DNA from 2 places in the Pseudarthrobacter sp. NPDC055928 genome. Region 2 is predicted to be linked to the other one. Evidence: predicted binding sites of a transcription regulator. Region 2 holds the regulator's gene; the other holds the start of a gene.

Region 1 (6,898 bases), on a different contig from region 2:
CGGATCCTGCCGGACCGGCTGTTCGACCCCGTGGTCATGCTCGTGCTCAAGCGGGTGGCGGCCCGGTAACCGTCAGATGAGGTATTCGATGTCGTACTCGGCCGGATCCACCGCAGGCGTGGTCTCACGCTGGGCGTCCCGGTGGCGCCACTTGGCCGGGACGCCGGTAACGATTGATTCGGGCGGCGCGTCCCTCACCACAACTGCGTTGGCACCGACGGCGCTGTCCCGGCCGATGGTGATGGGTCCCAGGATCTTGGCTCCGGCCCCGATGGTCACCCTGTCTTCGATGGTGGGGTGACGCTTGACCTTGGCCAGGGAGCGGCCGCCGAGCGTCACACCGTGGTAGATCATCACGTCCTCACCGATTTCGGCGGTCTCGCCGATGACCACCCCCATGCCGTGGTCAATGAAGAAGCGCCGTCCAATGGTGGCGCCGGGGTGGATTTCGATCCCGGTCAGGAAACGGCCCAGCTGGGAAACGAGCCGGGCCGGAAAGCGCAGCCCGGGGTTTTGCCACAGGCGGTGCGTCAGCCGGTGGATCCAGATGGCATGCAGCCCTGAATAGGCGAAAAAGTTCTCAAAAGAACCTCGAGCCGCCGGGTCGTGGGACCGGGCGGCGTCGAGGTCTTCCTTTAGTCTTGCGAAAAAGCCCACAAAGTTCTTTCTACAGGAAACGGGCGGAGAGCGGACTGATCAGCCGCGGATGTCGTCATAGAGCACGGTGGAGATGTAACGCTCGCCGAAGTCGCAGACAACGGCGACGATCAGCTTGCCGGCGTTCTCGGGACGCTTAGCCAGTTCCAGGGCGCCCCAGACGATGGCGCCGGAGGAGATGCCGCCCAGGATGCCCTCCTTGATGCCGAGGTCACGGGCCACCCGCACGGAGTCCTCCAGAGTTGCGTCCAGGACTTCGTCATAGACGTTGGTGTCGAGGATTTCCGGCACGAAGTTGGCGCCGATGCCCTGGATCTTGTGCGGGCCGGGGGCGCCGCCGTTCAGGATGGCGGAGTCCTTCGGCTCGATGGCCACGATCTGCACATCGGGGTTGCGTTCCTTCAGGACCTGGCCGACGCCCGTAATGGTGCCACCGGTGCCGATGCCGGCTACGAAGATGTCAACCTTGCCGTCAGTGTCGGACCAGATTTCCTCAGCCGTGGTGGTGCGGTGGATCTCGGGGTTGGCCTCGTTGGCGAACTGCTGTGCCCAAATGGAGTTCTCCGTGTTGGCCACGATTTCCTGGGCCTTCTCCACTGCGCCGCGCATGCCCTCGGAGCCGGGTGTCAGGACGATCTCGGCACCGAACGCCCGAAGCATAACGCGGCGTTCCGTTGACATGGTTTCCGGCATGGTCAGGATGACCTTGTAACCGCGGGCAGCGCCCACCATGGCCAGGGCAATGCCGGTGTTTCCGGAGGTGCCTTCCACGATGGTTCCGCCGGGCTTGAGGGCGCCGGACTTCTCGGCGGCGTCTACGATGGCCACGCCGATACGGTCCTTGACGCTGTTGGCCGGGTTGTAGAACTCAAGCTTGACGGCGACAGTGGCACCGAGGCCTTCGCTCAGCCGGTTCAGGCGGACCAGCGGAGTGCCGCCGACCAGCTGCGTTACGTCGTCATAGATCCGTGCCATGTAGGTATGCCTATCTCTCAAGAGTGAATACTGAGGTCAGCCTAACGATGGCGGCGCAACCGTTGCTAAGCATTAAGCCATGCAGAGTAATATTTCCTGGCCTTGGCCAGCTTGGGATTGATGATCACCTGGCAGTACCCCTGTTCCGGGTGCTTGGCGTAGTAGTCCTGGTGGAAGTCCTCTGCCACGTGGAACCGGGGCAGGCGGCTGACCTCGGTGACGATGGGGTGGGACCACAGCGCCTGGTTCCGTTCGATCGCTTCCTCGAACAGTATTTTTTCCTCGGTGGTCTCATAGAACATGGACGAGCGGTACTGCGTGCCCACGTCATATCCCTGCCGGTTGAGCGTGGTGGGATCGTGCAGTGCGAAGAACATGTCCAGGATGACCTCGGCAGGGATCACGTCCTCGTCAAACGTCACCGCCACCACCTCGGCATGCCCTGTAGTCCCGTTGCAGACGGAGTAGTAGTCGGGATTCGGATCGTGGCCGCCGGTGTAGCCGGAAACCACTGAACTGACGCCCTTGGTTTTTTGATAGACAGCGTCGAGGCACCAGAAGCAGCCCCCGCCAAGAACAAAAGTTTTCATGACCTCTTCAATGGTTGGGAACCCCGGATGATTCCCTGACAACCCTATAAGGACTCTGCCACATGCAGGGGAGGGCGCCGAATGGGGTAAAACTGAGACTATGGAACCTGTAGACACCGGCGTTGCAGATGCGGAACCGCACGACGACGGGACCTCCCGGGAGGAAGCCCCCGCGGCAGAGCAGACAGTCCCGCCCACGTTGGGGCAGGTGTTGCTGGCGGTAGAGGAACTGTGGCCCGAATCCCTGGCAGAGAGCTGGGACGAAGTGGGCCTGGTGGCCGGACGGCCGTCCTCGCCGGTCACGCGGGTGATGTTCGCCGTCGATCCCACGCTGGAAGTCATCGAGGAAGCCGTGGAATGGGGAGCCGAGCTGCTCATCACCCACCATCCGCTGCTTTTGAAAGGCGTCACCTCGGTGGCCGCCACCACGGCCAAAGGCAAGGCAATCCACCGGCTGATCGAGTCTGGAACCGCACTGCTGACCGTCCATACCAACGGTGATTCCGCCGTCGGCGGCGTTTCTGATGTCCTGGCAGACGCACTGGGACTGGAGGACGTATTGCCCCTGACCCTCGCCAGCAACGGCCTTCCCGAGGAGGGCATCGGGCGCGTGGGTCACCTGGCGGAGGTAATGAGCCTCGGAGACTTCGCCGCACGGGTTTTTGGAATCCTTCCGTCCGTGGCCGGGGGAGTGCGGGTCTCAGGTGACAAGGATGGCCTGGTGCGCCGCATCGCGGTGTGCGGCGGGGCCGGCGATTCGCTGTTCAACGAGGTGCGCGCCAGCAATGCGGACGTCTTCGTCACCGCTGACCTTAGGCACCATCCGGCATCCGAGGCCCGCGAAGACGCCGTGAATGGCCGGCCCTACCTTATTGACGTCTCGCACTTCGCCAGTGAGTGGCTGTGGTTGCCGGCCGCAGCGTCTGCGCTGGGTAACGTGCTCGCCGACCAGGGCCACGATGTGGAGATCCAGGTGAGCACCACCAACAGTGATCCATGGGACTTCATACTGACTCCGGGCTAAGCCTGGAGTGCGAAGGGGCCCGGGCGAGCGAAGCGAGGCAGGGGAGCAGGCCACGCGCTAGAGTCTATAGAGCGCCGGTTCGGTGCCCGGCTCCGGCCGGTGGGATCAAGCGGAGGTAACAGTGGCTAAGGCAGCACCGGCGGAACAGTTGAAGTTGCTCGAATTGCAGGGACTGGACGCCAAGCTGAAGTCGCTCGCCAACCGGCGCCGTGCCCTGGACACCGACCCCCGGATTACGGATCTCCAGTCGGCGCTGTCGGTCGCCAACGGTGAGCTGGGTGCCGCCAAGATGGCCGTGCACGACGCCGAGGCTGAGCTGAAGCGGGCAGAGTCCGACGTCGAACAGGTCACCACCCGCATTGAACGCGACGAGGCCCGGCTCAACAGCGGAACGGGGCTTTCCAAGGACCTCGTGGCCCTGCAGAAGGACATCGCGTCGCTGAACAGGCGCCGCTCAGACCTCGAGGACATAGAGCTCGAAGTCATGGAGCGACTGGATTCGCTCCGCGCCAGGCAGGCGGCCCAGCAGCTGATCGTGGACAACATCCAGGGCTCATTCGGCGGCATCCGCGCGGAGCTGGACAAAGCCCTGGCTGAAGTGGATGCCGAGGCAGCGGAGGTCAAACGCCAACGCGCTGAGTTCGCCGCAGGACTGGACGCCGGGATGTTGGCCGTTTACGAAAAAACGCTGGCCAAGCGAGGAGTGGGCGCCGCACGGTTGTTCCATGGAACGTCCGAGGCTTCCGGAATGAAGCTCAGCCCCGGCGACCTCGCCGAAATCAAAGCCGCCGCCGAGGACGACATCGTCTTTTGCCCGGACTCCGGTGCCATCCTGGTGCGCTCCGCCGAGTGGAACACGGCCAGCCCGACCAACTAACCCAGGATGATGTTCAACGCGTGCGGCTTACGGGCTGCACCGTCAACCAGCTCCGCGTCCCACTTTTCGCGCGCCGCCTTCAGGAGCTGTGCCGGGGTCTGCGGGGCGTTGCCGCGGCGGACCAGCAAGTGCCGGGCCAGTTCCCCGCGCGTGTGCTTCGCAAAGTGGCTCACCACCTTGCGCACGCCATCCACTTCAGTGAAAACGTTGACGGCGACGGTCTGCGCCGGCGGGGGTGCCCACGCCGCGGCGTACGTGCTTGAACGGCAGTCCACCAGCAGCTGGCCTGCCGCGGCCTCCGTGAGGGCCTCCGACAGTTGCGGCTTCCAGAACGAGGCGAGGCGGCCGACGTCGGGCAGTGCAGTCCCCATCGACAGCCGGTAGGCGGGCACCCGGTCGGCAAAGCGGATGGCACCCCACAGCGCGGATACCACCAGCACCGCCTCGTCGGCCTTCCGGCGCTGCGCGGGCGTCAGCGTTTTGTAGCCCAGGGCGTCGTACAAAACCCCCGAGTAGATCTGGTGGGCAGGCGCCGCCGGTTCGGCGTGCAGCCGGGTGTTCCGTTCGACGTCGTCCCGCAGCGATGCCCCGACGCCCAGCAGCGCGAGGGCGTCCTCGTGTGCACTCACCGTTCCCAGGGCATCCAGGACTTTGGCCCGGTAGGTGTTCAGTGCCGGGAAGCTGAGGGAAGGCCAGTCGACGGCGGTTCCCCGGGCTGCGGGAGTCTTGCCTTCGGAGGGGGGAAGCAGAATCAGCACCGTACGATCTTACCGGCGACTTGGGCGCCCCCTTGCCCGGTAGACTGGGTGCCGGATGGGTTGACCAGGCGGCCGCGCGTCACGCAAGTGGCTCGAGGAACGTCCGGGCTCCACAGGGCAGGGTGGTGGGTAACGCCCACTCGGGGTAACCCGCAGGCCAGTGCCACAGAGAACAGACCGCCTGTGTCGCGCCGGTTTGAAAGCGGCACGAAACAGGTAAGGGTGAAACGGTGGTGTAAGAGACCACCAGCTTCCCGGGTGACCGGGAAGGCTAGGTAAACCCCACCCGGAGCAAGGCCAGACAGGACACGTTTGAGGGCTGCCCGCCCGAGTGTCCGGGTAGGCCGCTGGAGGGCGTCGGCAACGGCGTCCGTAGATGGATGGCCGCTACTCCCGCGCTGGTAACGGCACGGGAGCACAGAACCCGGCGTATCGGTCAACCCATCCACACAACGTCAGCTCAAGTCATGTGAGTGACTTCACGCCGGACGGGGCAGTCCAGGGCGCCCCTCCCGCCTAGAATAGAGAGCGAACGTAGAAGTTCTGCCACCGGGTCTGCGTTCGCAGCCGGTGGTTTTTCTTCGCGCTTCTCCAAGGTGTCCGGGGTGGACCGAATCCCCGCCGACGCTTGCGCCCCGGAACACCTCCGGCGGCCGCCCTCCGCGTACGAGGACGTATGTGGTTGACCCAAGGAAGGTAGTTCTGTGAGCCAGACGTCAGATTCTTGTCTTGATACGTGGATGGGCCGGGAGGCCCTCGCCGAGGCCATGATTCCGGTGATCGGCCGGCTGTACCGTGAAAACAACGTGGTGACTTCCATCCACGGCCGCAGCCTGATTAACAAGTCCACCATGAACATCCTGAAGGCGCACCGGTTCGCCCGCCGTATGAGCAAGGATGAGCTGCTTCTGGAAGAAACAGCCCCGCTGCTGAACACCCTCGCCGGCCTGGAACTGGGCGCGGCCGCGATCGACATTGCCCGCCTGAACCAGAAGTTCAAGGCCGAGGGCGACGGCGCCACACTGGAAGAGTTCCTCCGCGCCGAACTGGCCGAGGTAGTGGGCAAACGCGGCGCCGACGACCGCACCAGCACTGACGTTGTGCTCTATGGCTTCGGCCGGATTGGCCGGCTCCTGGCCCGCCTCCTGATCGAAAAGGCTGGTGGCGGCCACGGTCTTCGCCTGCGCGCCATAGTGGTGCGCCGTGGATCGGACAAGGATCTCTCCAAGCGCGCCAGCCTGCTGCGCCGCGATTCGGTCCATGGTTCCTTTGAAGGCACCATCCGCGTGGACGAGGAAGCCAACACCATCACCGCGAACGGTGTCCAGGTCCAGGTCATCTACTCGGACAACCCCGCGACGATCGATTACACGTCCTACGGCATCCACGACGCCTTGGTGGTGGACAACACGGGACGCTGGCGCGACGCCGAAGGCCTGTCACAGCACCTTCAGAGCAAGGGTGCTTCGCGTGTTCTCCTCACCGCGCCGGGCAAGGGCGCGCTCAAGAACATCGTGCACGGCATTAACCACGGCAGCATCGAGGATACTGACCAAATCGTCTCCGCGGCGTCCTGCACCACCAACGCCATCACCCCGGTCCTGAAGGCCATCAACGACAAGTTCGGCGTGATCCACGGCCACGTGGAAACCGTCCACTCCTTCACTAACGACCAGAACCTGATCGACAACTTCCACAAGGGCGACCGCCGCGGCCGCTCCGCCGCGCTGAACATGGTCATCACCGAAACCGGTGCGGCCACTGCTGTGGCGAAGGCGCTGCCCGAACTTCAGGGCAAGCTTTCCGGCAGCTCCATCCGCGTCCCCACCCCCGATGTCTCCCTCGCCATCCTGAACCTGAGCCTTGAAAACGGCACCACCAAGGACGAGGTGAACAACTACCTGCGCCAGATGTCCCTGCATTCGGACCTGCGCAAGCAGATCGACTACATCGATTCCCCCGAGGTTGTGTCCACCGACTTCGTCGGTTCCCGCCGTGCGGGCATCGTGGACGGCCT
Region 2 (6,898 bases):
CATACGATTCCCAAAAGTTCCAGCCAAACCAGATCTGACAGGACCTTCAGCATGCCCCTTTTCGACCTCCCCCTTGCCCAGCTCCGCGGCTACACCTCCGAGGTCACGCCGCCGTCCGATTTCCAGGAGTTCTGGGACGCCACCATCGATGAGGCCAGGACCTTCCCGCTCAACGCAGCCTTCGAGCCAGTAGAGAACTACCTGACGGTCATCGACACCTTCGATGTGACCTTCGCCGGATACGCTGGCGCTCCCATCAAAGGCTGGCTGCATCTCCCGGCGAACCGTCCGGCCGGAAGCGAGCTTCCCGTCGTCGTGCAGTACATCGGTTACTCGGGCGGCCGCGGCCTGGTCAACCAGGACACCAAGTGGGCGCAGGCCGGATACGCGCACTTCATCATGGACACCCGGGGCCAGGGCTACGGCGGGACGCTGGGGGAGACGGCGGATCCGCACCCCTCCGCGGGCGAGGTGGCGCACGCCGGCCTGATGACCAGGGGAGCGGGCAGCCGCGAGGACTACTACTACCGCCGCGTTTACGTTGATGCCTTCCGGGCCGTGGAAGCTGCCCAGTCCCATCCGGAGGTGGACTCCACGAGGGTGGTCCTGGCCGGCGTCAGCCAGGGCGGTGGCATTGTGGTGGCCGTCGCCGGGCTCGTGGCAGGACGGCTCGACGGCGTCATCGCCGCGTTGCCCGACGTCCCGTTCCTGCAGGACTTCCCGCGCGCCATCGACATCACGCCCCGTGGGCCCTACCCGGAGATCGCTGCTTTCCTGGGCAGGCACCGGGACCGGTACGAGCACATGCTCGCCGTGCTGAACTACTTCGACGGCGTCAACCTGGCCCGTTCAGCCACCGCCCCGGCACTCTACTCGGCCGCGCAGATGGATGACATCTGCCCGCCCTCGACAGTGTTTGCCAGCTTCAACGCCTACGGCTCGGGCACGGCTGACTCCTCGGGCACCGGGGCGGCCAAGGACATCGAGGTTTACCGGTTCAACAACCACGAAGGCGGTCAGGAGTACCACTGGATTAAGCAGCTGCAGTTCCTGCGGAAGCTCGCGGGTTGAGCCGGTGTAAGCGGTAAATACTGAGCTTGTTCGCGGATCCTGACCCTCACGGTTCGGATCTGCGAACAAGCTTGGGAGCCCTGTATTACGGCACGATTTTGCGGCGGCCACCGGGTGCGGTTATGGTCTTGGCTATGACTAACCGTTGGTATGCGTATTTTTCGTTGGCTCTGGAGGGGCCCGCGTCTAACTGACACGCATCCAACTTTCCTTCAGAGCCAGCAGGGCAGAGATGATTCTCTGCCCTTCGCCATTTCCCGGCGGGCTCTGATCTGGGTCCGCCTTCCTTTCCCGGAACAGGACCCACCATGAGCACCGCAACAGCCGCCACATCCACAGAGCCCTCACTACGCGCCGCCGCACAGGCAGGCACGCCGGCCGCAAAATCCACGTCCAATTTGCGCGTCAGCGAGTTCACGGCCCTGCCCACGCCCCAGGAGCTCATCGCCGAGCTGCCACTGGACGCCCGGGTGACTGACGTCGTCGAACGCGGACGCGATGAAGTCCGGGCCATCATGGACGGCGTGGACGACCGCCTCCTGGTGATCGTGGGCCCTTGCTCCATCCACGACCCCAAGGCCGGCCTGGAGTACGCCCGCCGGCTGGTCAGCCAGGCCGAGAAGCACAAGGAAGACCTGCTGATCGTTATGCGGACCTACTTCGAGAAGCCCCGGACCACCGTGGGCTGGAAGGGCCTCATCAACGATCCGCGCCTGGACGGCAGCCATGACATGGTGACCGGGCTCCGGACGGCTCGCCAGTTCCTGCAGCAGGTCACCGCCCTTGGACTCCCCACGGCCACGGAGTTCCTGGAACCCATCAGTCCGCAGTACATGGCGGACCTGATCTCCTGGGGCGCGATCGGGGCACGCACCACGGAAAGCCAGATCCACCGCCAGCTGGCCTCGGGCCTTTCCATGCCGATCGGCTTCAAGAACGGGACCGACGGCGATCTGCAGGTTGCCATCGACGCCTGCGGAGCTGCCGCGGCGGCGCAGGCTTTCCTGGGCATCGACGGCGACGGCCGGGCAGCACTGGTGGCCACCGCCGGGAACCCGGACACCCACGTCATCCTCCGCGGCGGTCGCAAGGGGCCCAACTACTCGGCGGCCGACGTCGAAAGCGCTTCCGACAAGCTGGCCGGCAAGGGGCTGAACCCACGACTGATCGTGGATGCCAGCCACGCCAACAGCGGCAAGAGCCACCACCGCCAGGCCGAAGTTGCACTGGAGATCGGTGCGCAGCTGGAGGATGGCGGACCCTCTGCCGACGCCATCGCCGGCGTTATGCTGGAGAGCTTCCTCGTGGGCGGTGCGCAGAACCTTGACGTCAACGAACACGCCGCCGGACGCTCGGAACTGGTGTACGGCCAGAGTGTCACGGACGCCTGCATGGAATGGGACGTCTCCGTGTCGGTGCTGGACCAGCTCGCCTCGTCGGCACGCAAGCGCCGTACGGGGAAATGATTACCCCCAGTGACTTTCACAATAGCCCCATGAACCTCTAGAGTATCTAGCACATGGTTGGTGGATGGCTCAGCATCGGCACACCGCAATGGCATAAACCTGGGGTCACTGTTGTCCATCCGTCAGCAAAGGAATAAGGGAAATGTCCGCAGAACAGAACTTCTCAAACGCGAAGTTCCTGACCGTGGCCGAAGTGGCCGAGGTCATGCGCGTCTCCAAAATGACCGTGTACCGGCTGGTCCACTCAGGTGAAATGCCCGCAGTGCGCTTCGGCCGTTCCTACCGGGTCCCGGAAAGCGCCGTTGAACAGTATCTTAAAGGCGCCGTTGTGGACGGCCACTCCGAGACCGCCTGAGCGGCCCTGTCAGTGGGTGCCCCGGATAAGCGGTACCCTGTTAAGGAACGTTTTACGTCATTGTAAGAATCTGTCGGTTGTTTCAGTCTGTAGCTCTGTCCACGGACCTTTCCATCAGACAGGTACTGCATCTAGTTTGTGAGGAACTTTCGTGGGTTCAGTTATTAAGAAGCGTCGCAAGCGTATGGCCAAGAAGAAGCACCGCAAGTTGCTTCGCAAGACGCGCCACCAGCGCCGCAATAAGAAGTAGAGATACTTCGAACTGCGTGAAATGCCCGTTGCCTTCCCGGCAGCGGGCATTTTGTTTTGCCCCACCCAACTAGGTAGCAGCAGATGTCGTTTTGAGGGCCCATAACGACATCTGCTGCTACCTAGATGCGGGGGCCGCGGATGCGGGAGAAGCCGCGCCAGAGGCCGTACACGACGCCCCCGGCTGTGGCGGCTTTGAGGCCCAGGGTGGCGGCGCGGCGGCCGGAGCGGAAGTCATACACCGGCCAGTTATTGTCCCGGGCATGGCGGCGGAGCCTGGCGTCCGGGTTGATGGCGACGGGGTGTCCCACGAGGGTCAGCAGCGGTATGTCATTGTAGGAGTCGCTGTAGGCCCAGCAGCGCCTGAGGTCCAGTCCCTCGGCGTCAGCAATGCCCTGGACGGCCACAGCCTTCGCAGAGCCGTGCAGGATGTCGCCCACAAGGCGTCCGGTGTACATCCCGTCCGCCACCTCACCGACGGTGCCCAGCGCACCGGTCAGCCCGAGTCGCGTGGCGATGACCGTTGCCACCTCGATGGGGGTGGCCGTGACCAGCCAAACCCGCCGGCCAACCCGCAGGTGCTGTTGGGCCAGGGCTTTCGCTCCCGGCCAGATCCTGGAGGCGATCATCTCGTCATAGACTTCTTCGCCGAGAGCCTTCACGTCCTCAACAGTGATTCCAGCGGCGAGGTTGAGGGCGGAGTCGCGGACCGCATGGACGTCATCCATGTTCTCGCCGCGCGTCACAAACTTGAACTGCTTCCACGCGAATCCGGCGGCCTGGACCAAGGTGAACGCTCCGCGCTGGTGCATCTTGCGTGCCACGTGAAAAAGGCTGGCGCCCTTCATGAGGGTGTTATCGACGTCGAAGAACGCCGCCTCGCCGGTCTGCGGTACCGCAGCCGGCTGTGTGAGAACTGCGACGTACTTCTCCTCGGGCATGTCCCCGAGTCTAGTCAATGCGTGCGGCCCCTCCTGCCGCGTGGCCGTGCGCCGCGCTGTCCGCCACTAAAGGGGGATACGGTTAAACCATGCCAAAACCGCAGGTTGTCCTGATCACCAAAGCCGACTGTCACCTGTGCGCGGACGCGCGCGACGCCGTCGGGCGGGTAACAGCCTCCTTGGGGCTTGAGTGGGCGGAACAGCCCGTGGACCAACTGCCCGAGTTGCGTGACCGCTATGCCGAGGAAATCCCCGTAGTGCTGGTGGACGGCATCCAGCGTGATTTCTGGAAGATCGACGAAGCCCGGCTGGAGCGCGTCCTGCGGCGCGCCATGGCGGAGTAGGGCTGGTTCCGGGCCATGGTTCAGGCTTTGTTGGCAGCAAGCGCAGGGCTCTAGAGTGGAGTCACAACGCGACGCAAGGGAGGGGATAGTGACTTCACTGGATTCATCTCCCCAGTCTGTCCAAGGCGAGTCGGTTGCGCCGGGCGTACAGGACGACAAAACCGCTGCCAAGCAGATTCCGCCGGCGGCCGTGGCCAGGCTGACCCTGTACCTTCGGGCGCTTAATACCTTGCTGGCCGAAGGCGTGGAGCGCGTATCCTCGGAGTCGCTGGCGGAATTGTCCGGCGTAAGTTCCGCCACGTTGCGCAAGGACCTCTCGCATGTGGGCTCCTATGGCACGCGGGGCGTCGGCTACGAAGTCCAGTACCTCAGCCGCCACATCGCTGCAGCCCTCGGGCTGACCCACGACTGGAAAGTGGCTATCGTCGGCGCCGGTAACCTGGGCAAGGCGCTCGCCAGGTACGGCGGCTTTGAGTCCCGGGGCTTCGACGTCGTAGCCATCTTTGATGCCGACCAGATGGTGGTGGGCAATGAGGTGGGCTGGCTGCGGGTCAGCGACGTTGCAGACCTCGAAACCGTGCTGCAGCGGACGGGCGCCAACATGGTGGTTCTGGCTTTGCCCGCCGCAGTGGCGCAGGACGTGTGTGACCGCGTCGTCGCCGCCGGCGTCCATAGCATCCTGAGCTTTGCGCCCGTGATGCTCCAGGTGCCCGACACCGTAAACCTCCGCAAGGTGGACATGGCCACCGAACTCCAGATCCTGGCCTACCACGCGCAGCGGGCGCAGACCCCGGGCCAGACCGCCTAGCAATCCTGCGGCTCCGGGATCCACGCCCGCTGGGTGTGGTTTCTATTGTTGGTCAGCGCCGGCATGTCTTCCGGTTGACCGTAAGGCTAGCGGCCGTAGGGGTTTCCCGGCTGGCCGTAGGGGTTGGCGAACGGCTGCTGCTTGCGGAAGTACGGAGCCGCTGCCGGCAGGTACAGCAGGACGATGGCTGCGATGCCCATCAGCGTTCCCAGTGTTCCGATGTTCGGCACCTGGAAGAGCCCAAAGATGGACAGTGCCGCGAATACGGTTCCGAGGATCCGGGCCCAGTTCTTGCCCTTGCGGATGAAGATAGCCACCAATGCGTAGAGCGCTGCTCCGATGATGGCGAAGACCACCAGTGTGCCGGCAATAACGCCCTTGATGTCCTCGTAGGGGATCTCGCCGCCGGCGCCGCCACTTTGCATGGCATCTTCGAAGGTGCTTCGCATCAGCGGGTCATCCAGCTGGCCAACGCCGATCAGCATGCTAATGACGTAAATAACGCCCGAGGCGATCAGGAGCCAGAAGGAAATGTTGACCAGCTGGGGGACTCCGTTGCTGCTCGTAGCCGCCGGCTGTTCGGACGGGTACTGTGCGTAGGGAGACTGTCCGTACTGCTGGCCAAATGGCTGCTGGCCGTAGGCCGGGGCCTGCGGCGGGTTCTGACCATACGCCGGCGGGTTCTGGCCGTACTGGGGTGCCGGTGTGCCAGTTTCGCCATACTGTGGGGTGTTTTGGCCGTACTGCGGAGCGTTCTGTCCGTACTGCGGCGCGTTTTGCCCGTACTGCGGGGCAGGGGGCGTGGGCTGGCCAAACTGCGGTGCGTTCTCGCCGTAGCGCGGAGTGGGGGGCTGGCCGCCGGATTCGGGCTCGTTGGGAGGCTGGACTGGGGGAGTACTCATGAGCGGTCCTTTGCAGGTCGAAGTGCGGATCGGCTGCCGGGATCGGTGCACTGGCCCTACCCCCAGCAAGGCTTACTTCCACCGTACCCCCGGGCGGCTCCGTAGCGGGTCATTCCGGAGAGGTATTCCGGCTTCATTCCGCCTTAGTCGGTGAGAGCGCGAAGCGCTGGGAAAGCCGCAGCCTGGCGGGTACGCCGGCTGCGGCCTTCGGTAAACAACTCAACCGGCAGGTCAGGCGCGGCCCTTGACTGCGGTGAACCATGCCTGCGAGTTGGGCAGCCACATCAGAACGGTTGCCCCGGCGCTGATCAGGAAGCCGAGCCAGTTGTTGCCGATCCCATCGCCCACGCTGCCGCCAATGATGGCGAGGACCAGCGAGACACCGGCCACGATGGTGAGGGCCAGCCGGGCCCACTCCCGGCCTTCCTTCATCTTCAGCGCGAGGATAATTTGGGCGACACCGATGGCCAGTGCCACCAGGACCAGGAGGAGGACCAACATGGCCGCCGCGGGGGCAACCGTGAACAGTGCCAGCGCCCCGAAGAGTCCCAGGAGGCCGCCCAACACGCCCAAAATGCCGCCGATGAGCCAGATCCAGTAGGACACCTTGAGTTCGGTGGGCAGCCCTGTGACGTTGAACATGCCGGAGAACCCGCCCGTGGGCAGCACATCGTTGAAGTTTCGGGGGCCGTCAGTCGGCATCTCGAAGTGGAAGCCACCCTGCTGGCCCGGCTGGCTGTGGGGCTGGCCGGGTTGAGCGGG

What was found. The regulator Rex, encoded in region 2, represses fermentation and respiration genes when NADH is low (regulators of the CRP and FNR family bind a similar motif). The targets are predictions, from matches to a motif close to CTTGTGAANNNNTTCACAAG.
Region 1: a site for Rex is predicted at 5,348-5,367, ahead of ACFC25_RS15695 (glyceraldehyde-3-phosphate dehydrogenase). Genes of this name have one in related genera too.

What each region holds. Positions count from the first base shown of each region.
Region 1 is NZ_JBHJZH010000012.1:154,408-161,305, reverse strand. Features, by position in the region: gene ACFC25_RS15735 (oxidoreductase) at 1-69, shown strand, start outside; gene epsC (serine O-acetyltransferase EpsC) at 73-657, opposite strand; gene cysK (cysteine synthase A) at 697-1,632, opposite strand; gene msrA (peptide-methionine (S)-S-oxide reductase MsrA) at 1,698-2,222, opposite strand; gene ACFC25_RS15715 (Nif3-like dinuclear metal center hexameric protein) at 2,323-3,246, shown strand; gene ACFC25_RS15710 (C4-type zinc ribbon domain-containing protein) at 3,368-4,123, shown strand; gene ACFC25_RS15705 (peroxide stress protein YaaA) at 4,120-4,881, opposite strand; RNA gene rnpB (RNase P RNA component class A) at 4,938-5,329, shown strand; gene ACFC25_RS15695 (glyceraldehyde-3-phosphate dehydrogenase) at 5,586-6,898, shown strand, end outside.
Region 2 is NZ_JBHJZH010000001.1:512,045-518,942, reverse strand. Features, by position in the region: gene ACFC25_RS02510 (acetylxylan esterase) at 52-1,071, shown strand; gene ACFC25_RS02505 (3-deoxy-7-phosphoheptulonate synthase) at 1,380-2,537, shown strand; gene ACFC25_RS02500 (helix-turn-helix domain-containing protein) at 2,680-2,892, shown strand; gene ACFC25_RS02495 (30S ribosomal protein bS22) at 3,044-3,142, shown strand; gene ACFC25_RS02490 (HAD-IB family hydrolase) at 3,264-4,082, opposite strand; gene ACFC25_RS02485 (glutaredoxin family protein) at 4,172-4,426, shown strand; gene ACFC25_RS02480 (redox-sensing transcriptional repressor Rex) at 4,515-5,234, shown strand; gene ACFC25_RS02475 (hypothetical protein) at 5,321-6,136, opposite strand; gene ACFC25_RS02470 (hypothetical protein) at 6,368-6,898, opposite strand, start outside.